Regions from separate parts of the Pediococcus sp. genome, predicted to be linked through region 2. Evidence: a T-box and tRNA genes for the amino acid it is inferred to sense, from the RefSeq annotation. Region 2 holds a T-box; the other holds one or more tRNA genes.

Region 1 (19,115 bases), on a different contig from region 2:
GATGTGAGCATCTTCAAAGTAGCCACTATCGTCAGGGCCTCTATGGACCAACATATTTGTCATTTCATGAACTGTATTGTTTTCAGTCTGACCGTCGATTTTTGAAAGGTCGGTCAAACAGCCTGCGAATCCACACATACGGCCATCTCCTCTTTTTGTTTTATTAACTTTATATTTATGACTATATAGGTAACAGATTAAATCAAGTTTAAAAAACGGTATAAATCAAGAATTAACTAATTTTAACTGTAAAAAAGCGTTTTCACAACGAAAACAAATTGTTATTTTGAAAAATGATAAAATGGGAATATAAAAAAAGAAAGTAAGTGAATAAAAATGAAAATTGGATTTATTGGAGTTGGCAACATGGCAAAGGCCATTATTATTGGGTTGATCAAGGCGGGAGTTTCGGGAACGGACATTTTGGTGCACAGTGGTCACCTTGAACATTATGAGGCATTTGCAAAACAAAATCAGTTGGCGCTGGAAACTAGTAATGAAGAGGTTGCTAAAAAGGCGGATGTGGTGGTATTAGCCGTTAAACCAGACATTGCCAAACAGGTGTTAACTGATATTAAATTGGAAGTGAACAGTGCTGACAAATTAGTGGCTTCCGTCGTTTCTGGTCTAGAGATTGCCGAAATGCAGGCCATTATTGGTGATTGGCCAATTATGCGGGTGATGCCAAACGTTAATGTTGAAATTAATGAAGGGATGACCGCCTTGGCTGCAAGTGGCCCACTAACAGATTCACCATTTAATATTGGTAAAAATATTTTTGAAAAAGTTGGGAAGGTCATGGAAGTATCTGAATCTGACTTCACAACCTTTGGAGCGATTGCAGGTAGTGCGCCGGCGTATGCTTACTTTTTCATTGATGCGTTATCACGAGCGGGCGTTAAGTATGGGTTGACTAAGCAGGCAGCAACCAAAATTGCGGCCCAAGTTGTGAATGGGAGTGCCAAAATGGTTCTTGAGGCCGATGATAACCCAGCTGCTTTAATTGATAAGGTTTCTTCACCAGGTGGGACAACGGTCGCCGGTTTTCTAGCAATGGAAGAGGCCGGTTTTATGACCTCGGTAGTCAAAGGCATTGATGCCACCATTGCGAAAGAAAAAGGTGAATAACAGATTCTCCTTGCAGTTGTGGTCTATACCGATTATAATGAACTTAAATAAAACTGAAGGAGATTTTTAACTAATGAGTACTGTATTGAAACACGCCACGATTTATACTGGTTTAGAGAAAATTGATGACGGCTTTATTCGGTTTAACAAACAAATCGAAGCTGTTGGGCCAATGAGCGAGTTCCGTCCCTTGCCAGATGACGAAATTCACTTTGCTGCAGAAACAATTGTGACCCCAGGATTTATTGATGTGCACAGTCATGGCGGCTATGGGTTTGATGCCATGGATGGTGACGCTGACCAAATTAACGAAATGGTTACGAAAATGACAAAAACAGAAGGAATTACCACTTACTTCTGTACCACAATGACGCAATCGAACGAAAACATTGATCATGCGATGAAAGGAGTAGCTAAAGCAGCTGCTGTCAATCCCGTCATTAAAGGGGTACATTTGGAAGGGCCCTTTATTTCAGCTACTTTCAAAGGTGCACAACCAGAACAATACATTAAAGATCCTGACGTTCACTTGTTGGAACAGTGGAACAAGTCTGCTAATGGGTTAGTTAAATTAATCACCATGGCTCCTGAAGATAAGGGTACCGATGAATTTGAATCTTACTGTTTAGCACATGGAATTGTGCCATCTGTTGGCCATAGTAATGCCAAACGGGCGGATTTATTAAATAGTAAAGTGAGTCACGGAACTCATTTGTACAATGCACAACGGGAATGGAAGCATCGTGAACCAGGCGTTACCGGCCACGTAATGTTGGAAGACAACATCTATGCTGAATTAATTTGTGACGGTTTCCATATTGTTCCTGACATGTTGCGTTTGGCATACGAAGTTAAAGGCCCAGAACGGATCGAATTGGTAACTGACTCGATGCGTTCTAAAGGAATGCCTGAAGGCGAAAGTGAATTAGGTGGCCAAAAAGTTTATGTTAAAGACAAGCAGGCTCGCTTAGCTGACGGAACCTTAGCTGGTTCAGTTTTGGAATATACAGATGCCTTCAAGAATGCCATGAAATTTATGGGATGCAGTATTGAAGATGCCGTACAGATGAGTTCTGTCAACCAGGCTAACGAATTTGGTTTGGACAGTAAGGGAACTCTTGAAGTGGGTAAAGATGCGGATTTGAACTTGTTTGATGATAACCTGAACAAGTTGGCTACTTACAGCTATGGCCGTGAATTCTCAAATACTGAAAAATAAAGTTCCGAAACTAGCTATTTTTTCGTTATAATAAGCTTATAGTCGTTTACAGGAGGTGGAATCGTGGGATCCCCCATTTATATTCAAATTCACAATGAAATTAAAAAATCTATCGAGGCTGGTAAATGGGCAGTTGGTGACCGTATTCCAGCAGAACGTGAATTAGCAGAACAGTTCAATGTAAGCCGAATGACACTTAGACAAGCCATTCAGACATTAGTTGATGAGGGTATTTTGGAGCGTCGTGTGGGTTCGGGTACTTTTGTAGCTAATCAGAAAGTTCAAGAAAAAATGTCTGGTGTGACCAGTTTCACTGACTTAATGATTGCGCAAGGTAAAACTCCTTCCAGCAAAACGATTTCGTACCATGCGGGGCAACCTTCTATGAGTGAAAGCGAAAAGTTAGAGCTAAATGATGGTGAATTAGTTTTGCGGATGGAACGAATTCGGTATGCGGATAAAGTGCCTATCTGTTTTGAGACGGCTACGGTACCAGAAAATCTCGTGAAAGATTTCAGTAAGGCTGAAGTAACCAGTTCATTGTATGGTACGTTAGAGAAAAAGGCGGGATTAGTTCCCGGTAGGGCAACTCAGACCGTTTCGGCAATGCTAGCTTCTGAAAAGATTGCCGAATATCTATCTGTAAAACGTGGAGAAGCAATTTTACGTTTACGTCAGGTGTCGTATTTACAAGATGGGAAACCATTTGAATATGTGCGCACTCAATATGTGGGCGAACGATTTGAATTTTATCTCAATCGTTAAAAACACAAAAAATAGTTTGTCGATTTTCGAAATGAAAATGACAAACTATTTTTAGTATCAGAGCTTATTTTGTTTTTTGAGTTGATGAATTTTCCACATGAATTGAGGAATTATCATTTGTCGTTTGAGCCGTTTGGGTTCGGTAATTAATCGGTAAAACCATTCTAAATGATGATTTTGCCAAAATTGAGGTGCTCGTTTAACAATCCCTACAAAGACATCAAAACTGCCACCCACGCCCATCCATAACCCGTTTGTGAGGTGACGATGACTCGCAATAAACTGCTCTTGCTTGGGAAAACCAGTTGCAACGAAGACAATATCGGGTTGTTGGGCTTTAATCTCAGCTGCAATTAATGATTCGTCTTTATAGTAACCATCGCGGGCACCGACAACTTGAACGCCGGGAAAGTTAGCAGCTAATTTGGTTGTTAAAAGGTTGATCACATGCGGTTTAGCTCCTAAAAAATACACTTTCTTTTGTGTTTGATCGGCCCATTTAAGGAGACCTGTAAAAATATCAAATCCCGTGATTCGCTCAGGTAACGGTGTTTTTAGCGTTGCTGCGGCTTTAATAATGCCAATTCCATCCGGTGAGATATAGTCAGATTTTAAGATAAGGTTACGATAGGGTTCATTTCGGTTTGCATACATGACAATTTCCGGATTTGCCGTGACAACAAACGTATTTTGGTGATTTTGAATTCGAGTTTGGAGTTGATTGATAAACTGATTACGTGTGGTATTTGCAAATGGAATCCCCATAATTTTAACGCTTCGAAATGGGTCATTCATAATAAAATCAATCCTTTCGACTATTGAAAATGACGCACCATGGAAAAAATGATAAAATAGGTGCAACTATTGTTAATATTATTAAACCACTAACTAACTGAGGAGTACAATCGTCATGACTAAAAAATATCCGGATGACAGTTTAACGTTACATACGGATGCCTATCAAATTAACATGATTCAAACTTACTGGGAACAAGGAATTCACAATAAGAACGCTGTTTTTGAAGTTTTCTTTCGAGATATGCCTTTTAAAAATGGGTACGCGATTTTTGCTGGTTTGGAAAGAGTCGTGAAGTATATCCAACAGTTGCACTTTACGGATTCTGATTTGGCTTATTTGAAAGAATCAGAACATTATCCGGATGACTTCTTGGAATATTTGCGTAACTTTAAATTTAGTGGCACAATTCGTTCCGCTGTTGAAGGTGATTTAGTTTTCAACGGCGAACCAATTATGCAAGTGGAAGGTCCGTTAGCTGATTGCCAATTAGTTGAAACCGCCATTTTAAATGTTGTGAACTATCAAACTTTGATAGCCACTAAAGCGTCACGAATTAAATCCGTCGTTGGTAACGATGCCTTGTTAGAGTTTGGTACGCGCCGTGCTCAAGAAATGAGTGCCGCAATTTGGGGGACTAGGGCGGCTTACATCGGCGGTTTTGATGCCACAAGTAATGTCCGGGCAGGTAAAATTTTTGGAATTCCGATCAGCGGAACCCATGCGCATGCCCTGGTTCAGTACTATCGTAACGATTATGATGCTTTTAAAGCATATGCCCAAACCCATCATGATTGCGTGTTTTTGGTAGATACCTATGACACGCTCAAAAGTGGGGTACCCAATGCGATTAGGGTAGCCAAAGAAATGGGTGATAAGATTAATTTCTTGGGCGTTCGAATTGATAGTGGTGATATGGCTTACTTATCAAAGCGTGTACGCGAGCAATTAGACGAAGCTGGTTTTCCGAATGCCAAAGTTTATGCTTCAAATGATTTAGATGAAAAAACAATTCAAAACTTAAAAATGCAGGGTGCCAAAATTGATGTTTGGGGTGTCGGCACAAAATTAATTACCGCTTATGATCAACCAGCTTTAGGGGCCGTTTACAAGATGGTTTCTATCGAGGGTGAAGACGGTAAGATGGTTGATACCATTAAACTATCTAACAATGTGGAAAAAGTTTCTACCCCCGGTAAAAAACAAGTTTGGCGAATTTCTAAAAATGCAGATGGTAAATCAGAGGGGGATTACGTGACCCTCTGGGATGAAGATCCGCAAAAGCAACCTTCAATTTACATGTTCCATCCAAATTATACGTACATTAACAAAACGGTGAGTGATTTCAATGCACGCCCACTGTTACATGAAATTTTTAAAGATGGCAAGCTGGTTTATAAACTTCCAGAACTGAAAGATGTTAAGGAATACTCTCGCAAGATGTTGGATTCCTTATGGGATGAATATAAACGTGATTTGAATCCGCAAGACTATCCCGTTGATTTATCTGAGAAATGTTATGACCATAAGATGAACAGCATTAATGGTGTTCGAAAATACGTCAGTTCGTTAAAATTTAGTGAATAAGAGAGATGGCAACAATGCGAAAATTACAACAAGAGATTATCAAAAATTTAAGAGTGGCGCCCGAAATTGATCCAAAAACGGAAATTCGCCGTAGTGTTGATTTCCTAAAAACGTATCTAAAGAAAAACACCTTTATCAAAAGCTTTGTGCTAGGCATTTCCGGGGGTCAGGACTCAACATTAACCGGTAAACTAGGGCAGATGGCCATTACTGAAATGCGTGAAGAAACTGGCGACCAAGATTACCAGTTTATCGCAGTCCGTTTGCCATATGGCGTGCAAGCTGATGAATCGGATGCAATGGCGGCGATCGAATATATACAAGCTGATCAAGTTAAACGGGTCGACATCAAACCAGCTGCTGACGCAATGGTACAGGCACTTGAAGCTAATGATTTGAAGATTAGTGATTTTAACAAGGGAAATATCAAGGCCCGAGAACGCATGATTGCTCAGTACGGAATTGCTGGTGCTAATAATGGCATCGTGCTTGGTACGGATCACGCCGCTGAATCGGTGACGGGCTTTTATACCAAGTTCGGTGACGGTGGTGCAGATGTTACTCCAATTTGGCGGTTAGATAAGCGTCAAGGCAAGGCACTTTTAGAAGAGTTGAATGCGCCAAAACACTTATACGAAAAGGTTCCAACGGCTGATTTGGAAGATAATCGTCCGGCCTTGCCTGATGAAGTAGCGCTTGGCGTGACTTACGATGATATTGATAATTATCTAGAGGGGCATGAAATCGAAACTAAGGCTGCGGAAAAAATCGAAAGTTGGTATCAAAAAACGGCGCACAAACGTCATTTACCATATACTGTTTACGATAAATTCTAGAAGATTGAGGTGCCAAGAAAAATAAAAAGCAAAATCACTTGCTATTAGGTTTGCTTATAGTTATAATAAATTAACAACAAAACATGAGGGAGTAACTAGCAGTTATTTCTGCGGCAATGTCGTCAACAAGATTAAATCTGGTATTGCCTGAAAAAGTGAGACTCGTGGATGTTCGCATTTTAGTGTGGACATGCACGGGTCTCTTTTTTTAAAAAGCCCCTGTGTGTCGAAAAATAAGGAGGAACACATGAAAGCTACAAAAGTTAATTACTACAACCAGAGCGTGGAAGATGTGCTGAAAGCTCAAGGCAGTTCTCCAGAAGGATTGACCGATGCACAAGTCCAAGAAAGTTTAACCAAGCACGGCGCTAATCAGTTAGAGACTAAGAAAAATACAAGTCTCTTACAAAAGTTCATCGCTCAGTTTAAAGATTTAATGATCATTGTATTGATTGCGGCGGCCATAGTATCCGTGTTTGTGGGTGAAGGCGTTGACGCCATCATCATTTTACTGGTGGTTGTGCTGAATGCGATTTTTGGTGTTTTTCAGGAAACAAAAGCTGAAGAGGCAATTGCGGCCTTAAAGGAACTTTCCGCGCCTCAAGCTCATGTTAAACGAAACGGAAAAGTAGAAACTATCAAGAGCGAAGATGTGGTTCCTGGCGATATTGTTTTGCTGGAAGCTGGCGATATTATTCCTGCCGATTTGCGTTTAATTGAGTCTGCTGGTTTAAAAATGGAAGAAGCCGCCTTAACTGGTGAGTCTGTCCCAGTTGAAAAACAAATTGCAGCTTTAAAGGATAGTAAGTTGCCAATCGGTGATCAAACTAACATGGCCTTCATGAATAGTAATGTCACGTACGGTCGTGGTAGTGGCGTGGTTGTTGGTACTGGGATGCATACTGAAGTTGGCCAAATTGCAGATATGATCAACAATGCCGAAGAAACGACAACCCCGCTGCAGCACAATTTAACGCAGCTGAGTAAAGTTTTAACTGGTTTAATTTTAGTGATTGCAGCCATTGTTTTCGTGGTGGGGATGATTCGGGGAAACGAAAGCCTAATTAATATGTTGCTGACGGCAATTTCTTTAGCCGTTGCTGCTATTCCTGAAGGCTTGCCAGCCATTGTCACGATTACCTTAGCATTAGGTACGCAACGAATGGCCAAACGACATGCAATCATTCGAAAATTACCAGCCGTTGAGACTTTGGGTGGGACCCAAATCATTGCGTCTGATAAAACGGGAACGTTGACCCAAAACAAAATGACTGTTGAAAAAGTTTTTGTGAATAATCAATTGAAAGACACCGCGGATGTCGATCCAAAAGATTATCCTTACAACCATTTGTTTGAGTTAATGGTGTTAAATAATGATACCAAACAAACTAAAGAAGGTTTGATTGGTGATCCTACCGAAACGGCTTTAATTCAATTTAATTTGGATAAACATGAAAATGTCGAAAAATTAATTAGCTCAGAAAAAAGAGTTGCCGAAGTCCCATTTGATTCTGAACGTAAATTGATGTCCACATATAATCAATTGGAAGATGGACGATTTTTACAAACGGTCAAGGGTGCCCCAGATGAATTACTACAACGAACAACATTGTTTGAAGAGGGCGAAGAAATCAAATCAATGGATGACGCCGAGCGTAAACTTGTTTTGGACACAAACCATAAATTGGCAACCCAGGCGATTAGAGTGCTGGGATTTGCATATCAAATTGTGGATGAAATCCCAGCAACCTTGGCGTCTGAAGTGGTCGAACAAGAATTAATTTTTGCTGGCCTAATCGGGATGATTGATCCCGAACGTCCTGAAGTAGCACAGGCTGTGGAAGAAGCTAAACAGGCTGGAATTCGCCCATTAATGATTACAGGTGATCATCGCGATACTGCGGCGGCAATTGCCAAACGTTTGGGTATTATTGAAGAAGGCGATGATCAAGCAGTTATATCTGGAACTGAATTGGATGAAATGGATGATAAAACCTTTGCTAAAAAAGTTAACCAGTATTCGGTTTATGCGCGTGTGGCCCCTGAACACAAAGTACGAATTGTAAATGCTTGGCAAAAACAAGGCAAAGTTGTGGCGATGACCGGAGATGGTGTGAATGATGCGCCTTCCCTTAAGCAGGCTGATATTGGGGTTGCCATGGGGATAACAGGTACCGAAGTTTCAAAAGGTGCCAGTGATATGATTTTGGCAGATGACAACTTCTCAACAATTGTGGTGGCAGTTGAAGAAGGACGAAAAGTGTTTGCCAATATTCAAAAAGCAATTCAGTATCTCTTGTCTGCAAACTTGGGTGAAGTTTTGACGTTGTTTGTCATGACAATGATGGGTTGGCAAATTCTTGCGCCAGTTCACATTTTATGGATTAATTTAGTAACTGATACCTTCCCAGCAATTGCGTTGGGATTGGAACCCGCAGAAAAGAATGTGATGAAACGAAAGCCGCGAGGAAGAGCAAGCAACTTCTTGTCTGGTGGGGTCGCAAGTAATGTGATTTATCAAGGACTGTTAGAAGGACTGATTACCTTGACAGTTTATGGTCTTGCCATCTTGTATCCGGTGCATGCTTCTTATGCTCAGGCACATGCAGATGCGTTGACCATGGCATTTGCAACATTAGGGTTAATTCAGTTGTTCCATGCCTTTAACTCAAAATCCATTCATGGCTCAATTTTTAGTGCAACTACTTTGAAAAATAAATTCTTTAATTGGTCAATTGTGGTATCGTTTATATTGTTGGCCGCTACCATAGTGGTTCCTGGTTTGAATGATATTTTCCACGTGAGTCATTTGGATCTGCACCAGTGGGCAATTGTTGGTGGTGCTTCATTATCAATTATTGTAATTGTTGAAATCGTGAAATGGTTCCAACGAAGATTTGCAGCTCGCTAATAATTAGAATTGGAGATATTAAAATGCGTAAAAGTAATCCGCAAGGGTATGCTAATTTGCTCAATCGGGTAATGGAATCGTCTGAACAAATGGGTGAAGAGGTTGATCCTCATTTTCAAGATTTCAAGAAAACATTAGCTTTAAAGGGAATTGATCCTTTAAGTGATCGTGACCTACATGAGATTGTCACCATTTTCAAAAAAGCAGTTGATCTGTATAAGCAAAATGTCGAAACTTTAAAAAAAGCAAAACCACCAGTTCAAATTTTAGGACGCCATAAGCAGTTAACTAGTGCTTATGAGACGTATGCCCAGGATTGTGAATTAATGCTAACTAGCATTGATGAAGCAAATAAAAAGATTGATTCTGAGCAGTTTAGTAAAGCAGAACAGGCTCAGGATAAGGATATGGATGCCGTTTCAAAAGCCTTTGATCGTATTATGGCAATGATGATGGGCTAAAATAACCAACAAAAACTAGGAAAAATAAATTCCTAGTTTTTTTGTATAGTGAAAATGGAAAATAGAATGAATGGGCCTGTATGCTATACTTATTACTATGTGTTGTTGAGAACGAAATGATTAGTTTGGAGTGAATTTTTTGGAAGATCGAATTGTAAAAATTGTTGAAAAACAACTATCAGATATGCGGCCAAAACAGATTCATGCAGCATTGAATCTTTTGGATGAGGGCGATACAGTTCCTTTTATTGCGCGCTATCGAAAAGAGCGAACGGGCAGTTTAGATGAAGTCCAGATTCGTCAAATTCAGACAAGCTATAATAAAGCAGAAACGCTAGAAAAACGAAGGGATGATGTTTTAAAACTCATTTCTGAACAGGGTAAATTGACACCAGATTTAGAAAAGCAAATTAAATCAGCAGATAAATTACAAACGGTGGAAGATCTGTATTTACCATACAAGCAAAAGCGCCGGACAAAAGCGACGATTGCCAAGGAGAAAGGACTTGAACCATTTGCTTTTTGGCTGATGACCTTTCCTCAGAGTGATTTGACAGCTAAGGCCAGTGAATTCATTAATGCCGACAAAAAGGTCACAACTGTTGAAGATGTTTTTTCCGGTGCCCATGAAATTTTAGCGGAAGCTTTTGGTGATAGTGCTGGATTCCGAGATTGGATTCGAAATTACACCCGTAAAAATGGCCGCTTTGTTTCTCAAGTGAAATCTAAGGGAAAAGAAAAAGATGAAGAAGGCGTTTATCAACTTTATTATGAATTTGATGAATCTCTTTCTAATATGGTGTCACACCGTGTTTTAGCCATTAACCGAGGCGAAAAAGAGGGCGTTTTAAAAGCCCAAATTAAAGTTGATGAAGCCGCTATCATGCGGTATTTACATTTTCGGATTATTGGCAGTCATGAAGGGCCGGCAGTGACGCAACTTCAAGATGCTTATGAGGATGCTTACAAGCGGTTTATCGGCCCCGCAATAGAGCGTGAACTCCGAAATGAATTAAGTGAAGAAGCTAATACACAGGCAATCAACGTGTTTGGCGAGAACTTGTACCATTTGTTGATGCAAGCACCAATTAAAGGAAAAGTGGTTTTGGGATTTGATCCTGCTTACCGAACAGGCTGTAAGTTAGCTATCATGGATCCTAACGGGAAGTTCTTAGCGAAAAAGGTGATTTATCCGCATAAACCTGCCTCACAAACTAAACGGCAGGCGGCTGCTGGAGAATTCAAACAATTTTTGGAAGACTACCACGTTGAGATGATTGCCATTGGAAACGGAACAGCTAGTCGTGAATCTGAAGAATTCGTTTCGTCAGTATTAAAAACGATTGATCGGAAGATTTATTATGTGATTGTAAACGAAGCTGGAGCATCAGTTTATTCAGCAAGTAAGGCTGCTCGGGATGCCTTTCCTGAATTACATGTTGAGGAACGAAGCGCCATTAGTATCGGGCGACGTCTTCAGGATCCCCTTGCGGAATTAATTAAAATTGACCCTAAGGCAGTTGGGGTTGGTCAGTATCAACATGACGTGCCCCAAAAAGAATTAACCAGTCAATTAGATACAGTGATTGAAACGGCCGTCAACCAAGTGGGGGTCAACTTAAACACAGCCAGTCCTCAATTGTTGGAACACATTTCTGGTTTGACCAAAACAACTGCCCAAAATATTGTGAACTGGCGTGATGAAAACGGCAGTTATGAAGCTCGAAATCAATTAAAGAAAGTCCCTCGTTTGGGACCGAAAGCTTATGAACAATCAGTTGGTTTCTTAAGAATTGTTCAGGGGAAAAATGCGCTTGATAATACAGACATTCATCCAGAAAGCTACAAGGCTGCTAAAAAGTTATTAACTGAAGTTGGGTTAAGTTTGGATCAGATTGGGACTCCAGAAGCTGCACAAGCATTTAAACAGTTAGATCTTAACCAAACAGCAGCTGACTTAGAGATTGGTGTCGAAACCCTTCAAGATATTATTGCCGGATTAGAAAAACCAGGGCGCGACTTGCGCGATGGTATGCCTGCTCCGCTGTTGAGAAGCGACGTGCTTACTTTAGAGGATTTAAAGGTAGGGATGAAACTGCAAGGGACGGTTCGAAATGTGGTTGATTTTGGGGCCTTTGTCGATATCGGGGTTAAACAAGATGGGCTAGTTCATGTATCTAAGTTAACCAAGAAATTTATTAAGAATCCAGGTGAAGCTGTTTCAGTTGGTGATGTCGTCACCGTTTGGGTTGAAAGTGTTGATTTAGACCGACATCGAATTCAACTCACCATGTTAGATCCGGCTGACGCAACAAGTAAATGACAGATTATGAATTACAAAAATTAGTGGAAGAAGTTTCAGAAACTGATTTTCACCGAAAATTTACGCATGAAGCCTACTTTAATTCACGTTTGCGCACTACAGGTGGTCGTTATCAGTTACAGACCCACAACATTGATATTAATCCTCGGATGTTATCAGAACATGATTTACCGACTTTAATTGGCATTATAAAACATGAATTGTGCCACTATCATTTGCACCTGACGCATCAAGGCTATCAGCATCGGGATGCTACGTTTAGGCACTTATTGCGGCAGGTCGGTGGCTCGCGTTTCGCTCCAGCAAGCCCTGTAAAAAGCCGAAAGAAAGTCCGATTGATTTATGTTTGTCAGCAATGTGGTCTTCGTTATCCGCGTCAACGACACATTGATTTGAAAAAATATCGGTGTGGAAAATGTGGGGGTAGATTGCAACTTGTTCAAGCAAGTTAACGTGATTTTAAGGAAAAAGGTTGTAACTATTACCGTTTTTTGCTAATATAGTTTAGGTAATAGTTTTGTTGCACCCATGGCGGAATTGGCAGACGCGCAAGATTAAGGATCTTGTCGGGAGTTCTCCCGGTGGAAGTTCGAATCTTCTTGGGTGCATAATAGGTTTTAAAAAGGTAAGGAATTTATTCCTTACTTTTTTTCTCGCCAAAAATAGGAATACACAAAATTTAAAAATTAACTTTGTGTCGTAAGATTGGTTAAGTAAGCGTTATAAATCTTGAAAAGGTTAATTTCTGTATTAATTGACACAGTATGCTAAACTGATACTGTCTTGTGCAAGTGTATCAACACAGTATCAAAAGATGAGGGTCATCATATGAAAAGAAAAGATCGAATTTATGAATTTGTTTCAGAAAAAACAACTGGTAGTACGGTAACAGAATTGAGCGAGGGTGCCGCTGTAACAACTGAGGAAGTTGCCAATGCGTTGGATTTAATTCGTTCTAATGTGAGCAAGGAATTAAATCAGCTGGTTCGTGAAAACAAACTGACCAAGATTTCTGGACGACCAGTACGATACTGTCGTTTAGTGGAAGAAAATCAAGCTGGGGTCAAAGAAGTTGTAACCTCTCCTTTGGCAGAAGGAAAACGGCGCATTCATAGTGGCCTTGAAAAGCGTGAAATTTCAGAGCAAACAATACACCCCATTAATGAAATTAGCGATGTGTTTGAACACATGATTGGCAACAGTTCCAGTATGCACAACCAAATTGAGCAGGCTAAGGCAGCCATTTTATACCCCCCGCGTGGTTTGAATACATTAGTGATTGGTCCAACCGGTTCTGGGAAAACTTATTTTGCGAATGCTATGTTTGAATTTGCCAAACAACAGCAGCTGATTAAAAAAACAGATGAGTTAATTACGTTTAACTGTGCTGACTATTCACATAATCCAGAGTTATTAATGTCGCATTTATTCGGTTATGTGAAGGGCGCGTTTACCGGCGCTAATGAAGATAAAGACGGCTTGATTCAAGAGGCAGATAACGGGATGCTTTTCTTAGATGAAGTTCACCGGTTGCCACCTGAAGGTCAAGAAATGATTTTTTATTTCATGGATCACGGAACCTACAGCAAACTTGGCGAAACTTCAAAGATACATCATGCAAATGTGCGGTTAGTTTGTGCCACAACTGAAGATCCTGAAAGCTCGCTTCTAAAGACGTTTGTTCGTCGAATTCCGATTACAATTCAGTTACCAGCATTTAACAAGCGAAGTGCAAAGGAACGAATTGAACTTTTGAAGGCTTTATTAAGTATTGAAGCCAATCGGACACACAAACAAATTACTTTAACGGAAGATGTTGTACAGTCCTTGTTGGGCAGTGTCACTTATGGAAACGTGGGTCAGTTAAAGTCTAATATTCAGTTGGTTTGTGCGCGTGGATTTTTGAATAATATTGAGAATAAGGGTGAAATCATGATTTCGGTGGACGATTTACCACCGAATATTAAGGACGGTTTAGTTCATTTAGCTGCTAATCGTCGTGACTCTGGTGAGATTTCTAAATTATTGGAACCTTACATGACGATTCAACCGGATTCTGATACACACGTTTTGACCAACCGGAACGATAGTTATGAATTACCGTATAATTTATATGAAATTATTGGAGATAAAGCCACATTACTGCGGCAGCAAGGCTTAGATCAGGATCACATTAATCATTTTATTAAAACGGATATTAATCTTCATTTAAAAACATTTTCACCGGATGAAGATGATATGCGGGCAGAAGCTAAATTGGCCGAAATTGTGGACCAAAATATCATTGACTTCACAAAAGAGATCCAGACTAAGATTGAAAAGGAATTGAACTATCGTTTTCGCGATAATTTCCTTTATGCCATGAGCTTGCATATTAGTTCCTTCATTAAACGGATTCAGTCTGGGAAGCCGATGCGGACCATGAGTAAAGATTTGGTCGCGATGGTGGAGGATTATCCAAATGAAATGAAAGTAGCTCAAGAAATTAAAACGCAGTTAGAAAATCGGTACAATGTCCCAATTCCAGAGTCGGAAAGTTATTATTTGGCAATTCTATTGGTATCTTTAAAAATTGCACCAACTTCTGGTAAGGTGGGCATTGTCGTTGCAGCACATGGAAGCAGCACGGCGACTTCCATGGTTCAGGTTGTTTCCCAATTATTATCGGATAACTCCGTTCAATCATTCGATATGCCATTAGATATGGAGCCCCAAACAGCCTATAAAGAAATTGTGGACTGTGTCAAACGAGCAGATGAGGGTAACGGTGTGTTGCTTTTAGTTGATATGGGTTCGCTAAGCACGTTTGGAAATAAGATTACCGATGAAACCCATATTCCAGTCAAAGTGATTGATATGGTGACCACAGCCATGGTCTTGGAAGCTGCGCGCAAGGCATCCTTTATTGATACCGATTTGGCGGCGATTTATTCAGAGTTGCGTGAATTTCATGGTTACTCACGGATTAATGTTTCTACAGAACAGAAAGAAAAACACGTTGATTTATCGGAAAAACCTGTGCCGGGAACTATGCAACCTAAAGCAATTGTGGCAATTTGTTCAACTGGTGAAGGGACAGCAAAAAAGATCAAAAACATTTTAGATCAATTATTGGTTGAAAATTTGATTGATGATATTAAGGTGATCCCAATTTCGTTGGTTGGAATGGATCATCATCTGAAAAAAATCCAAGCTAAGTATCAGGTGATTGCAACCACTGGGATTACCCATCCTAATATTCAGGTACCATTTATGCCATTACAAAAAGTTCTTCAAGGTGGCGGTAAGGCCTTCATTAATAAAGTGGTTGAACGGGACTCAATTCAATCAATTGAAGATCATCAAGACGTAAAGTTGACTAAAGAACTTTGTTGGCAATATTTGGACGAATTTTATACTTTTATTAATCCCCACAAAATTACGGATGTTCTGTGGCAATACATTGATCAGCTACAAAGTGACACACAAAAGAAATTTAACGAATCTTTTAAAATCAATCTGATCATGCATATCGCTGGTGCGATTGAACGAACCGTTACCAAAGGGGAAATTTCCGCGCCAAAAGCAGAATTGGAAAAATTGAGTAAATCTGAATGGTATCCAGCGGTTGAAGCCGTTAATGAGAGCCATCTTCGGAGAATTCGGATTGATTTACCAGTTGAGGAAGTTTACTACATTGTTAAACTTCTAGAAACTTGGCAGACTAAGGAAGAAAATCCGGATCAGCCTGTTTCTGGAAATGCAACGCTAGCCCGAAAATAGATGGTTAACGGACTAAATAACACACAAGATTGATACATAAGTAGTGTATCAATCTTGTGTGTTATTTTTAATTGCTTTAAAGTAGGCGTTTTCATCTAGTGTATCTTGGCACGGTTTTTGCTTATATATAAGTGAGTGCAAATAATGATGGTCTTGTACTTAAGTGTCAATGTCTGTCCAACAGATAAATTTAGTTACAGGTTATTAAGAAATTATTCGTTATATTTTTGTTTACTGTAACAATCATAATAGGAGGTATAAAAATGGTAGGGATTATCATTGCTAGTCATGGTGAATTCGCCAATGGGATCTTACAATCCGGTTCAATGATTTTCGGAGAACAAAAGGATGTTAAGGCCGTTACATTAAAACCCAGCGAAGGACCCGATGATATTAAAGGAAAATTGGAAGAGGCAATTGCTTCTTTCGAAAACCAAGATGAGGTATTGTTCTTAGTTGATCTCTGGGGTGGAACACCTTTCAATCAAGTAAATAACTTGTTTGAAGCTCACAAAGACAAATGGGCGATTGTTGCCGGATTGAACTTACCAATGTTAATTGAGGCATATGCTTCAAGAATGTCTATGGATAGTGCCCGTGATATTGCAGCACACATTATCGAAACAGGTGTTGAAGGCGTTAAAGTTCGTCCAGAAGAATTACAGCCTAAAGAAAAGGCTGCTGCAGCTTCCGCACAACCATCAAATGCAGGAGCACCTGGTAAACTTGAGTACGTTTTAGCACGTATCGATTCACGTTTGTTACATGGTCAGGTCGCAACAGCTTGGACAAAGACTACCAACCCTACTCGAATTATCGTCGTTTCGGATAACGTTGCCCACGATGATTTGCGTAAGAGTATGATCCAACAGGCTGCACCATCTGGTGTTAAAGCTCATGTTGTGCCAATTGATCAAATGATTAAATTGGCAAAAGATGACAAACATTTTGGTGGCCAACGTGCCTTGTTACTTTTTGAAACACCTCAAGATGCCCTTAGAGCAATTGAGGGTGGCGTACCTTTGAAGACATTGAATATTGGTTCAATGTCACATTCAGTTGGTAAAGTTCAACCAAATACAGTTTTGGCTTTTGATCAAAATGATATTGATACCTTTGCTAAGTTGAAAAAAGACGGCGTCGACTTCGATGTTCGTAAAGTCCCAACTGATTCAAAGGGTAACATGGAAGATATTCTTCAAAAAGCACAAAGTGAGTTAAACAAACAGAAGAAAGCTTAATATTCAAGAAAAAACGGAGGAATAATCATGACATTAAATGCTATTCAAGTGATATTAGTGATTTTTGTATCATTTCTAGCTGGTATGGAAGGAATTTTGGATGAATTTCATTTTCATCAACCAGTTATTGCATGTACCTTAATTGGTTTAGTAACAGGTAACTTAGTTCCATGCATGATCTTAGGTGGATCACTTGAAATGATCGCTTTAGGTTGGGCAAATATCGGTGCTGCTGTTGCGCCTGATGCTGCTTTAGCATCTGTTGCTTCTGCAATTATTTTAGTTCTTGGTGGCCAAGGCAGAGCCGGAGTTCCATCTGCTATTGCTATTGCTATTCCACTTTCAGTTGCCGGCTTATTATTAACAATTATCGTGCGTACCATTGCAACTGCTGTCGTTCATTTGATGGATGCTGCTGCAGAACGTGGAAGTATTCGCGGTGTTGAAGGATGGCAATTATTCGCTGTATGTATGCAAGGTGTGCGTATTGCAATTCCTGCAGCTTTAATCTTAGCCGTTGGTGCTGGTCCCGTTAAAGGAATGCTAGATGCAATGCCAAGTTGGTTGACAGATGGTTTGGCAATTGGTGGTGGTATGGTTGTTGCCGTAGGTTATGCTATGGTTATCAACATGATTGCAACTCGTGAAGTATGGCCATTCTTTGCCATTGGATTTGTTTTAGCAACCATTAGTGAATTAACTCTCATTGCTCTTGGTGCTATTGGTTTGTCACTTGCTCTTATCTACTTATCACTTTCTCAACAAGGTGGTTCTAACAATAACGGCGGTGGTTCAAACACTGGTGATCCAGTCGGCGATATCATAGATCACTATTAGGGAAAAGGAGGATAACACAAAATGGCTGATAATAAACAATTAAAATTAACACGTAGAGATCACATTTCGATCTGGTTGCGTCAGACCTTCATTCAAGGTTCTTGGAACTATGAACGTATGCAAAATGGTGGTTGGTGTTACTCACTAATCCCAATGATCAAGCGCTTATATAAAACAAAAGAAGAACGTTCAGCAGCATTAAAACGTCATTTAGTATTCTTTAACACTCATCCATATTTAGCTTCACCAATCATCGGTGTTACGATGGCTCTTGAAGAGGATCGTGCAAATGGTGCACCAATTGATGATGCAACCATTCAAAACGTTAAAGTTGGTATGATGGGACCCTTTGCTGGTATCGGAGATCCTGTGTTCTGGTACACTGTAAAACCAATTATTGGTGCCGTTGCAGCTTCACTTGCAATGGGTGGCAATATTATGGGACCTATCTTGTATTTCGTTGTATGGAACGTCATTCGTATGGGCTTCATGTGGTACACACAAGAGTTTGGTTATCGTGCAGGTAGTGAAATCACTAAAGATTTATCTGGTGGTCTTTTACAAAATGTTACCAAAGTAGCTTCCATTGTTGGTATGTTTGTCATTGGTGCCTTAATTAACCGGTGGGTTGTGGTTAAGTTCACGCCCGTTGTCTCAACAGTTAAACAGGCTAAAGGTGCTTATATTGACTGGAGTCATCTTCCATCCGGATTTGCTGGAGTCAAAGAAGCTTTGATTCAACAAGCCGCTGGTCGGTCCTTAACAATTGATAAAGTGACTACTTTGCAAGATAACTTGGATCTTTTGATTCCAGGATTAGCCGCAGTTTTGCTAACATTCTTATGTATGTGGTTATTAAAGAAGAAAGTTTCTCCATTGGTTGTTATTCTTGGATTATTCGTTGTCGGTGTTGTATTCCATATTATTGGTTTAATGTAAAATTAAATTAGTTTAACAGATATAACCTGATGATTAACATTCAGAATATGAATGAAGATCTTGAATAAGTAAAGTCAGAAATGATTTTACTTATTTTTTTAATTTAAGTTTTTTGATCGTTAATTGATTGTTTTGCGTAAATTAGCAAAACGCCTTATAATTATGGTCATTAAGAGGAAGAAATGGAGTAAATTTAAATGCCACAATCAATTAATACAAAAGTTGATTTAGTTATGGAAGGAACCTCATTTTTGGGGATGACCGATTACGGGAAAATTATGATTGGTAATCACGGATTTGAATTCTTTAA
Region 2 (11,989 bases):
CTATATTCAAAAGAATGAAAAGCTCTATTAAACTTGTGCGCCACTTACTGTCAAAAAGATTATTCTTCAGATAATACTCACTTATCTAGTTTAACCACGGTACCGTAGCCCACTACAATCAAAAACTTTGGCGCCACACTCACATTCACAACTTCTGTGTTAAAATGTACCCCAATTAAACCGTCCCCGTCTTTAAGTTCAGCCCGTTTACTTAATTTATTTTTAGTTTCTTCAATAAGTTGGTCAAACATTTGATACTGGTCAATTTCATCAGCCGATAACATAATCCGGCTTGTGGCAGAAACAATCCCCACAATTGTATGACCCACGTTGATTTCTTCCGTAGACATAAACATAATAATCCCTCTTTATTTCTCAGATTGTTCTTTTTTGACTGCTTCTTCTGCATCCCGTTTCATGGCTGCTAATTTGATTTTGAGTTCAAACACCGTGACCAAAATAATGGCAGCAACAAATCCAACTGCCCACAGCACGATTAAAAGCCAGAAGGGCAGTTGTACATACAATGTGATTACCACTAGCATAATTGCAATTAAACCAGGGACACCCACTAATGCTGCTTTTAACATCTTGTTCCTCCATGACCTAAACTAATATGGATTTATAACACAAACTTTTCAATTGCCTCGGCAACCCCAGTTTGATAATTATTCTTAGTCACATATTTAGCTAAACTCTTTGCCTCAGTAGTTCCATTTGCCACAACAACAGGCATTCCCACTTTACGTAACATAGGAAGATCATTACTATTGTCACCAAGCGCCAAAATTTCGTCTTTTTTGATTCCTAAAGAGTCAGCAAGCTCCAAGGTTGCCGTTCCTTTGTCAGTGCCTAAATGATTAAACTCAGCATACATCCCGGAAGAATAGCTGGCATTCAACTGGTTATCAAAAGTATCCATCACCTTATCATGAACTGGCCGCAAAACCTCTTGGTCAGGATTCATGGTAATGACTTTCATAATTTTATCATCTTTAAAAATTGAAAAATCATCATTTTCCATGATGTGATAGTTCACATGCCGTGGTTTCAAGTAAGCCAGATCCTCTTCACGGGGATTATAGATATACAATTGGTTTAACGTATACACATGGGTATCATTGTGCAGATATTGAGAAGTAATTTCAAAAACACCTTTGGCTTCTTCATACGTCATTTCATTTGTTTGAAGAACCCTATTATCCTGGTTCTCAACAATTGCGCCACCATTATAAGAAATCACAAATTCATTAGCCTCTTGATAGAGACCTAATTTTTGCAATAAAACTTGCACTGAAGCAAAACCTCGGCCCGTATTGGGCACGAACTTAACTCCCTTTTTGGAGGCTGCTTTAATAGCCTCGATATTTTCTTGAGAGATTTTTCCATCGCTACCAAGTAACGTTTCATCCAAATCGCTAACGATTAATTTATACACTTATGATCATCGACTTTCTTATTTACTAACCTTACCATATCGAAAATTGAAGTCGTTTTCAATGTTAATTTACATATTTAAAAATTATTTTTAAAACGCCTTAGATAAACCAGCAGAATTACTGCCTAAAAGCGGTAACCACTGTTTAATAATCGTTTCAATCTTAAACGCCTGAATACGTTCTAATGATTTCTTAGAATAAATATGCCGCAACGGCTCACTGATTATGACTTTATTAAGTTCTTTGACAAAGTCCATCACGTCCTCAGGTTTCGTTAACACGCCATATTGATTGTGACCAAGAAACTCTGCAGATCCCGTGTTTTCCATGGCGACAATTGGCAAACCAAATCCCATGGCCTCACCAATCACAAGTGGCATCCCTTCCCACCGCGAAGTGGATACAAAAATTGATGCCGTTTCATAGTGTTCCTGTAACGTCTTATCTTTCAGCGCGCCCCGATAGATAATTTTATCTGCCACATCAAATTTTTCAACTAGTTGTCTGAATAAAGCCATCTGCTCTGGCACTCCTTGTCCGGCAATGGCGATCTTCCAATCATCTGGCAAATACTGAGCAGCCTCCAATAATAAATCAATTCCTTTATGTGGAATCGCAATTCGTGCTGTAAATGCAATTGTATGAGAAGTTAAATCGGCTTTTTTATCTGGATTCAAAGTTAGCGGATTGTATATTTTGACAGTATTCGGATTAAACTGACGATAATTTTTTAAATCTGAATCTGTTAAAACAACAACCGCATCCGCTTGTTTCAAACCAGCCACAAATTCTTTTTCCATTCGTTGATAATATTGAGTCAGATAAGTCTTATAGTTGTTGTGCATCCAGGCCACAATTCGAACATTTGGAATTCTTTTTTTAATTAACGGACCAAAACTTGTGGTCAATCCGGCAGCTAAAATAACGCTTTGGAAACCACCCTGTTCAATAAATTCACTTAAATCATCGATCTGATCACGATAATTTTCATAAGGTTTTTCACCAAAAAAATTAAGAACGTGTCCGGAGGCTGGTCGTTTTGCCACAACCAGTTTGGCTTTTAATTCGTAATAAGGCGTGACGTTTTCTAATGAATAATAAGTCACATCTGCATATTTAGTCAGAGCATTCCCCAAAACAGTTGCCGCACGTTTCACACCATCCATTACCACATTTTCAAGCACAATTAATGTTTTCATCTGTTAGTCTACTAAGGTCCTTAGATTTCCCTCAGTATGCCTCCTTACTTATTTTAATAGTTAATGCCGTGTTTCTCTTTTTTTGAGTAAACGAATAGCGGAACAGTCATTTACCGATCCTAAATAGCTATTTCGCTATACCTTACTTAATTCAAGTTTGGCAATTTTTTATCTAACCACCATAACGTCCGCAATAGAATTCTCTAGAATATAAGTTGTGTTCGATCCTAAAAACATTTGCGCCACCCGATTTGCACCTGTTGCCCCAATGTAAATTAAATCGATCTTTTGTGCTTGTTGAATATTACGAGCTAACTCTTCTCGTGGATTGCCAATCTTGACAATGCTCGTGACATCTTTAACACCCTTGTCCTTTGCTTGAGCTACCACGTCATCTAAAAGTTGCTTTTGCTCTTTCAGACGACTTTCATCATCTATATCTGTTTCAACGACGCCAAACCCTATAGATGCCCTTCCTACAGTTGATAATTGGGGTTTTAAAACTTGCGCGATATATAGTTTGGCTTGGTTTCGAATTGCGGCATCAATTGCCTTATCTAGTGCTCTCATTGAAGTTTCAGAACCATCGATTCCGACTAAAATATTTTGATATTGTTGATTTTGCATGGTACTCATCTCGCTTTCTAGTTTATCTATTTTCATTGTAGCAAACGCTTATGAATTCTTATAGTAAAAGGCCCTTCTGATTTTACTATCGTATTTTTTTCGTTATACTAACTTTATGGAGGACTAATTTTATGAAAACAATTACACAATCAATGGTTACAGAAACCATAAAAAAACGAGCCACTCACACGCACAAAGGTTCATTTGGACGATTATTAGTCATTGGTGGTAATGCTCAATTTGGTGGTGCGATTATCTTAACTAGTAGTGCCGCAGTCTATTCTGGTACTGGTTTGGTAACCACTGCCACTCATTCCACCAACTTTGCTAGTCTGCACGCTCGCCTTCCAGAAACAATGGTGATCGATTTTCAAAATGATACGGAACTTAAAAAATTAATCAAAACAGTCGACGGCATTGTCATCGGCCCTGGTTTAGGTGAAGACAAATTGGCTCTCCAAGTTGTGCAGGCTGTCTTTCAGTCCATTCAATCTACTCAACATTTGATTATTGACGGTTCTGCGATCGATCTAGTAGCTGCCCACCACTTATCCCTCCCAGATGCCAAGATCGTCTTTACACCTCACGAGATGGAATGGCAACGACTGTCTGGCATTCCGATTGCTGAACAAACCGAAACCAAAAATCGAAAAGCCCAACAAAAATTACAAGCCACCGTTGTTTTAAAAAAGTATCACACTGAAATTTATACCAATGATACTGTTTATCAATTAAAACTGGGTGGTCCTGAAATGGCAACTGGCGGGATGGGCGACACATTAGCCGGCATGATTGGTGGCTTTGTTGTTCAGTTTTCAGATCACGAAATTCAAGCAATCCTCAGTGCAACCTATTTGCACAGTTATATTGCCGATGAATTAGGTAAAACGCAGTATGTTACCTTACCGCATCAGATTATTAACCAAATTCCGCAAGCAATGGCAAACTTTTCAAAACGAGAGTAAAAAAACGATTAGATCTTAAGCATATCCTGAAATCTGTCTTTTTTTCACGTTTTAGTAGCCCAATAATATTCGAGAAGTAGAAAGAGGCCGCGCAAAACCTATGTTTTTGCGCGGCCTCTTTTCGTTTTTATTTAGTTAAAGCCAATAAGTCATCGACCTCATCTTGACTTAATTCACGATAATTACCTGGCAACAAACCAACATCAATAGCCAAGGTCCCCATTTGAATTCGCTGAAGATGTACAACCTTTTCACCCATCGCGCCAAACATTCGCCGTACCTGGTGATATTTGCCTTCCTGAATTTGAACGTGAACTTTAGTCGTATCTTCAAGTTTGTTATAATTTAGGATTTCAAGTTTGGCTGGATATAACTCAGTCCCATCCTTTAACGTAATCCCCTTAGCAAATTTTTCAATGACTTGATCATCAAGTTTACCAGTTACTGTCGCTTCATAAACTTTCTTAACATGATGGGCTGGTGATAACAGCTTGTGTGCTAAATCGCCATCATTGGTAATAAGTAGGAGTCCCTCCGTATCCTTATCAAGTCTGCCAACTGGAAAAAGGTCAGAACGGTAATCAGACTTATTAAACAAATCCATTACTGTTTTTTGATGGTTATCCGTTGACGCAGAAATGACACCCAAAGGTTTGTTGAGCAAATAATAATAATGAACTTGATATTGAATCTCACGTTCACCCAATTTTACCAGATCTTGACCTGGATTTAATTGCGTTTTGCCAGTGAGTACTCTGCGTGCGTTTAAGGTAACTGCACCCTTTTTAATTAACTGGGTAACCTGACTTCGTGTTCCAATATTCATCTGGTGCAAAAACTTATCAATTCGCATAACGCGCTCCTTAATGGATCCGTAATATTCTTCGAATCCGTTCAACCCGATCGCCAATCATCATATCCGCTAATCTCGTTTTTAAAGTCGCATATAAATAAACAATTCCACCTAAGCAGGCTGCCAAAACCGATACGAAAACAGCCATAAATTTACTATTAGGGTTCAATGCTAAATAGCTCAAGTGGACAGTTGCATACGCCACAATAAAAGTTAAAACGCTAAATACGAGGATCCCTGCAAAAGGTCTGCTGATACGATGGAAACTTATGCCATACTCTTGATTTAGATGACGTAGAATCAACCAACTCACTACCCCGAATCCAATCGCCGTCGAAAGAAGAGGACCCATCACTCCAAAATAAGATACCAGTGGAAATTGTAAGGCAAATTTAACAACGACGCCAATCGCAAAGTAACCAACCGCGCGGACATTTTCGGAAATTCCTTGCATAATTGCTGAAATTACCGTAAACAGTCCCAAAATAATGGACACATATGAAGATGCCTGCAGAACTAAAGTTCCCACAACATCATAGTGATAAAAAAGTGTATTCAAAGGCTGGGCAATGGCAGCCATACCAAGTGCTGAAGGAATCATAAAAAACGAAAACAAAAGTAAAGCATCCGTAATCTGATTATTGATTTCTCGTTTATTACCGCGGGTTTTAGCCTCAGATAACATTGGCACCGCCGTAATCGCCATTGCAGATCCTAAGGAAACCACAATCATAATGAGTTTATTAGAATTAAACGCAAAATCAGCATACAAGGTGTTGACCACAGTCGTCGAATAGTCAAAGGCCCGTTGCATGATGTTAAAAAATGTATATTGGTCAATTAATTGAAAAATTGTAATTGCAGATCCAATAATAATAAATGGTGTCGCCTGAGCAATAATTTCTTTATACAACTGCTTAGTCGGGATTGCCAGTTCTTGCTTACTATTCTCGGCCAATTCTCTTAAACGAGATCGGTGACGGAAATAATACCAAACTAAAACCAACATCCCGCCAATCGCACCAATAAAGGCTGCAAATGTAGATTGGGAAACGGCACTCACCCAATTACCATGGTGAACATGCATGATTAGAAATGCCGTAATCAACATGTAGGCCACACGGGCTAATTGTTCAACAAATTGTGAAATTGCTGATGGTGCCATTTCCTGATAGCCTTGAAAAAAACCCCGAGTCAAACTCATCGTTGGAATAATCAAAACTGCCCAGGCAAGTGAGTGCAAAATCGGAATAACATTGGGATCATGATTAGAAAGAAATGGTGCCCCAAAATACAAAATCAGTGCACACACAATTCCGGTAGCGCCGGACAACAATAGTCCTCGTTTATATAACCGTTGGCCCACTGCAAATTCATTGATTGTATTGTAATGTGCCACTTGTTTGGCAATCGCAGATGGAATCCCAGCAATCGCTGCAATTAAAAAGAAACTATAAATATTATATCCCTTTGCAAATAAGGCATTCGCTTGATTACTCATAGTGCCAAACCAGATTACCCAAGGAATAATGTAGATTGCACCTAACAAGCGTGAAAAAATGCTACCAGCCGTCATCCAGGCTGAGCCTTCAATCATTTTATCTTTTGAAGTGGATTCTTTACTTGTTTGTCTTAGCGGTTGAAATCCCGCATCAGTTGTCTGTGACTTATCTTGAGGCGTCTCAGCCATAATTTATCGACCTACTTTCGAATACTCAATCTTAATCATTTTATCATTACTACAGGGCAATTCAAATTTAAATTCATTTCGTAAGAAAATATAAAGAAACTTTCAGGATCTAAATGTAAGCAAAAAAGGCAGACTCTTCCACTCAGCTACATCAACAAACGGTTCAAGTAACGAACCATATGTTAACTTCGGCTACGCTCAGAATCTACCCGCCTTTTTTCACTTTTCTCTTTTCTAAGTCTTAATTAGCAACCACATTCACAATTTTATTAGGAATTGCAATCACTTTTCGGACCGTTTTACCATCTATCCATTCTTTTAGAGTTTCGTCAGCCAAGGCAATCTTTTCCAAGTCTGCTTTGCTTGTATCCTTAGCTACTTTGATGTGGGAACGAACTTTTCCGTTGACTTGGAGAACAACTTGAACAGTTGACTCAACTAACTTATCTTCATCGTAAGTTGGCCATTTTGCATACGTAATTGTGTCATCATGGCCCAACAATTGCCACAACTCTTCGGCAACATGGGGCATAACTGGTGAAAGCATTTTGACAAATCCTTCCATGTACTGTACTGGTAAGGCATCAACCTTATAACTTTCATTCACAAACACCATCATCTGTGAAATTGCAGTATTGAAATGTAAGTGCTCAAAATCGTGTGTCACCTTTTTAACCGTTTGATTATAAACTTTATCTAATTTACCATCATTAAACGTTGTCACCCGATCACGCAAATGATTGTTTTCATCAATCATTAAACGCCAAACCCGTTCGATCCACTTCTCACTTCCGTGAATGCCGTCTTCACTCCAAGAAACCGATTCCGTTAAAGGACCCATGAACATTTCGTATAAGCGTAAGGTATCGGCTCCATATTGATCGACAATATCATCTGGATTAATGACATTACCCTTTGATTTCGACATTTTTTCGTGGTTGTCACCTAAGATCATTCCTTGATTCACTAACTTCTGGAATGGTTCTTTAGTTGGAACAACGCCGAGATCATACAACACTTTGTGCCAGAAACGCGCATACAGTAAATGTAAGACGGCATGTTCCGCGCCACCAATGTAAAGATCAACTGGCAACCATTTCTTCAAAAGATCCATATCGGCAATTCGTTCGTCATTATGCGGATCAATGTAACGCAAGAAGTACCATGAGCTCCCCGCCCACTGTGGCATGGTGTTCGTTTCACGGCGACCTTTACGGCCGTTTTCATCCACCACGTTGACCCAGTCTTTTAAGTTAGCAAGTGGACTTTCGTAACTCCCTGAGGTTTGTAAATCTTTAGTTGCAGGCAGTTTTAAAGGTAATTCGTCTTCGGGAACTAGTGTAGTTTCGCCATCTTCCCAATGGATAACAGGAATTGGTTCCCCCCAGTAACGTTGACGGGAGAAAATCCAGTCTCGCAAACGATAATTAACTTTTTTATGACCGACCCCTTTATCTTCAAGCCAATCAATCATCTTATCAATAGCAGTTTGTTTATCCATTCCATTTAAGAAATCGGAATTAATATGAACACCGTCCTCAGTATAAGGAGCATCCTCTACATCGCCACCTTCAATAACAGGTGTAATTGGTAAATCAAATTTCTTCGCAAAATCCCAGTCACGTTGATCGTGAGCTGGAACCGCCATGATTGCACCAGTTCCGTATGAAGCAAGCACATAGTCTGCAATCCAAATTGGTATTTTATCGCCGTTAACAGGATTAATTCCATAAGATCCAGTGAAAACCCCAGTTTTGTCTTTGTTCAGGTCGGTCCGTTCCAAGTCAGATTTAGTCTCAATCTTCTTTTCATAGGCCTCCACAACCGCTTTTTGAGCCTCTGTGGTTAGTTTTTTAGCCAATGCATGTTCTGGGGCAATAACCATGTAACTTGCGCCAAACAGCGTATCAGGACGGGTTGTGTATATCTCAATTTGATCATCTGTCCCGTCAACTTTAAAATTGACGCTGGCACCAGTTGAACGGCCAATCCAGTTACGTTGCATTTCCTTGATGCTTTCAGGCCAATCAATTAAGTCCAAGTCATCCAGCAAACGATCTGCATAAGCCGTAATCTTCAGCATCCACTGTTTCATTGGGACACGGTAAACTGGATAACCACCGCGCTCTGTTTTACCATCAACAACTTCTTCATTGGCCACAACTGTGCCGCCCATCATGTCAGGAGCCCAGTTCACAAGTGTTTCTTTTTCATAGGCCAAACCCTTTTTGTACATTTGTTCAAAAATCCATTGGGTCCACTTATAGAACTTAGGATCTGTCGTATTGACTTCACGATCCCAATCATATGAAAAACCTAATGAACGAATTTGCCGTTTGAAGTTCTTGATGTTTTGTGCTGTAAACTCACGGGGATTGTGACCGGTCTTTAAGGCATACTGCTCTGCAGGCAGGCCAAATGCATCCCAACCCATTGGATGCAAAACTTCAAATCCTTGCATCCGTTTGAATCGAGACATGATATCTGTGGCAGTATAGCCTTCAGGATGACCTACATGGAGCCCTTGACCAGAAGGATAAGGGAACATGTCCAATGCGTAATACTTCGGCTTATCTGTCCTCGAATTTGTTTTAAAAGTTTTATGTTCTTTCCAGTAATGCTGCCATTTCCGTTCAATTATATCGTGATTATATGCCAATTTAGCTACACCCTTTCTATATAAAAAAGTCCCATAAGATATTAAAAAATATCTTATAGGACGAAATTTTCCGCGGTACCACCTATATTTACGATTGAATTAGTCAGTCGAACACTTCAATTCTTAACGCGAACTCACGTTACCAGCTACTTGTTTCACCAATAAAATTAAAAAGATGAGTTCGGTGTCTTCGCAATCTATGCTCACATTATCCGCACAGTTTCTGAAAGGTCTCTGACACTTACTACTTCTTTTCAACTAACATTAATGGACTAATCCTATCAAATTAGCCATAAAAATGCAAGAAACCTTTGAAAAATCTGATATACTAGAAGCGCATTCTGAAATAATAAGGGAGATATTCATGCAAACCAATAAACAACATCACGAATGGCTATTAACCAGTTTACTCACCGGAATAATCTTTATAATAGTTACGCTGATGGTAATTGCAAATACCCAGGCAACTCAAAACTTTGATCACTCAATTGCGCAAATTATGCAACACAATCGAACACCCGCTAAAACCCAATTTTTCTTATTTATTACGAGTTTGGGTAATCCTTTGCAAAATATCGGCTTTACTCTTGTTCTTGTCGGTTGGCTAGTTTATGTCAAATATTATCGCCTGCTAAGTTTTGCGGCTTTTAGCATTTTAGTAGGAACGTTAGGAAATACAGCTATTAAACTCCTTGTACAACGGCCTCGCCCTTTGCATAAACTAATTTCAATCGGTGGCTATAGTTTCCCAAGTGGCCACTCTACCAGCACGATCATTCTTCTAGGCGTAATCATGATCATATTTGCAAGCCTCGTCAAATCCAAATGGCAACGCGGTTTAGTTAATTTGTTTGCAATCAGCATGATCCTTTTAATTGGGATGTCACGTATTTATTTAAATGTTCATTATCCCAGCGACGTTCTTGGGGGCTTTTTATTTGGTACCACCATCGTTTTATTATCAGGATTTTTAATTTTACCAACAAAAACGGAGGTTTAAAAAATGAATCTAGAATCTGCATTACGTTATAGCCACACGTTACTTGATCAAGTTGTCCAACCGGGCGATACCGTGATTGACGCCACAGTGGGCAACGGCAACGACACAATCTACTTGGCCAGTGCCGTTGGTAAAAGTGGGCATGTTTATGGATTTGATGTCCAATCTGCTGGACTTGAGGCCACCAAAACACAATTGCTTTTAACTGGGTTGTTAAATCAAACTACCCTAATTCACGATGGACATGAACATTTATCAAATCATCTTCCCGAAGACACCCAAATTACCGCGGCTATTTTTAATCTTGGCTATTTACCCGGTAGTGATAAATCCGTTATTACACACGCAAAAACCACAATTTCAGCTGTTGAACAGTGCCTAAAAATTTTGCAACGGGGAGGACTAGTCATTTTGGTCAGTTATTATGGTCATCCAGGTGGTAAAGATGAGCTGAACCATCTCCAAACTTTTTTAACAAAATTACCGCAAAAAGAGTTTCAAGTTTTAAATTATCAATTTATGAATCAACAAAATGACCCACCAATTTTGTTTGCCATTCAAAAACGATAACTAAAAGTCGACTTTTAATTGCTTAAACACAGCAACTAAAAGTCGACTTTTTTAAATTCTTTGTTTTTTTCGATAATCAATCGCATTTATCACAATGGCCAAAATAATCAAACACACTCCTGCCAAATAAATGTTATGCAACGCCTGATATAAAATAGTTCTCAACGTTGGCAATAATTTAGCTGGTAATGAGGAAGCTGTTTGCGGATTAATCAGCTTATTCATCATCCCTAAATTCAAATTGAAATGTTGGGCAATGCCTTTATTCATAGTACCATTCATGATGATCCCGAAAATGGACATCATGATCGTTTGACCAAGCGTACGCGCTAATGTATTGAAAGAAGTCGCCACACCCATATCCTTTGCCTCGACTAATCGTTGGGAAGTCACCGTTGTGGAAGTAATCGTGATTCCAAATCCCACACCAAGAATGGTAGAAATAACAAAGAACAACCAAAATGGTGTCGTTTGTGACAATAACGCTAACCACAAACTTCCGACAAACAGAATAGCTAGACTAATCATCAAGGTTTGTTTGGGTGTCAGCTTAAGAATAAACTTACCCGCTAAAAATGACCCAAAAATCCACATAACTGAACTAGGCGTGACTGCAAAACCGGCCAAGGAAGCAGGCAAACCAAGCAGTCCCTGTGTCCAAGTAGGAATATAAACTTCAAAACCAATTAAAAATCCAGAAACCAACATGGTCGCTAAATTTTGGGTAATAAACGTGCGATTCTTGAATAGTTTTAACGAAATAATAGGATCATCGGCCTTTTGTTCTCTTCTAATAAACAGAAAAATTGCAACAACGGTAACTGCAAAACAAGTTTCAATAGTTTGCCAAGTAAAATTGGTTTCACCCAAAACTTGAAACCCATACATCAAACTAAGTAACGCCATCGTTAACCACAAAGTTCCCAAGTAATCGATCTTCGTTGAGACTGTGTGAGGATCCTCATGCAGGCAAAGTGCAATCATTGC

What was found. The T-box of region 2 lies ahead of leuS (leucine--tRNA ligase). A T-box ahead of a tRNA ligase gene usually reads a tRNA of that ligase, here a tRNA-Leu.
Region 1: it encodes a tRNA-Leu, which carries the amino acid that the T-box ahead of leuS (leucine--tRNA ligase) is inferred to sense. The anticodon was not compared.

The regions. Positions count from the first base shown of each region.
Region 1 is NZ_DOEM01000035.1:50,016-69,130, reverse strand. It holds gene asnB (asparagine synthase (glutamine-hydrolyzing)) at 1-138, opposite strand, end outside; gene proC (pyrroline-5-carboxylate reductase) at 337-1,128, shown strand; gene nagA (N-acetylglucosamine-6-phosphate deacetylase) at 1,202-2,347, shown strand; gene DD627_RS08490 (GntR family transcriptional regulator) at 2,411-3,112, shown strand; gene DD627_RS08485 (WecB/TagA/CpsF family glycosyltransferase) at 3,170-3,907, opposite strand; gene DD627_RS08480 (nicotinate phosphoribosyltransferase) at 4,023-5,495, shown strand; gene nadE (NAD(+) synthase) at 5,510-6,331, shown strand; gene DD627_RS08470 (cation-translocating P-type ATPase) at 6,579-9,242, shown strand; gene DD627_RS08465 (hypothetical protein) at 9,266-9,703, shown strand; gene DD627_RS08460 (Tex family protein) at 9,888-12,026, shown strand; gene DD627_RS08455 (SprT family protein) at 12,023-12,478, shown strand; tRNA gene DD627_RS08450 (tRNA-Leu) at 12,549-12,634, shown strand; gene DD627_RS08445 (sigma-54-dependent transcriptional regulator) at 12,855-15,788, shown strand; gene DD627_RS08440 (mannose/fructose/sorbose PTS transporter subunit IIA) at 16,052-17,029, shown strand; gene DD627_RS08435 (PTS mannose/fructose/sorbose transporter subunit IIC) at 17,057-17,866, shown strand; gene DD627_RS08430 (PTS system mannose/fructose/sorbose family transporter subunit IID) at 17,888-18,805, shown strand; gene DD627_RS08425 (DUF956 family protein) at 19,003-19,115, shown strand, end outside.
Region 2 is NZ_DOEM01000001.1:223,448-235,436, forward strand. It holds gene DD627_RS01085 (hypothetical protein) at 78-356, opposite strand; gene DD627_RS01090 (hypothetical protein) at 369-590, opposite strand; gene DD627_RS01095 (Cof-type HAD-IIB family hydrolase) at 623-1,438, opposite strand; gene DD627_RS01100 (glycosyltransferase) at 1,529-2,638, opposite strand; gene DD627_RS01105 (universal stress protein) at 2,807-3,265, opposite strand; gene DD627_RS01110 (NAD(P)H-hydrate dehydratase) at 3,397-4,230, shown strand; gene DD627_RS01115 (pseudouridine synthase) at 4,358-5,083, opposite strand; gene DD627_RS01120 (putative polysaccharide biosynthesis protein) at 5,094-6,773, opposite strand; gene leuS (leucine--tRNA ligase) at 7,015-9,432, opposite strand; T-box leader at 9,486-9,700, opposite strand; gene DD627_RS01130 (phosphatase PAP2 family protein) at 9,797-10,432, shown strand; gene mnmM (tRNA 5-(aminomethyl)-2-thiouridylate-methyltransferase MnmM) at 10,436-11,002, shown strand; gene DD627_RS01140 (MDR family MFS transporter) at 11,054-11,989, opposite strand, start outside.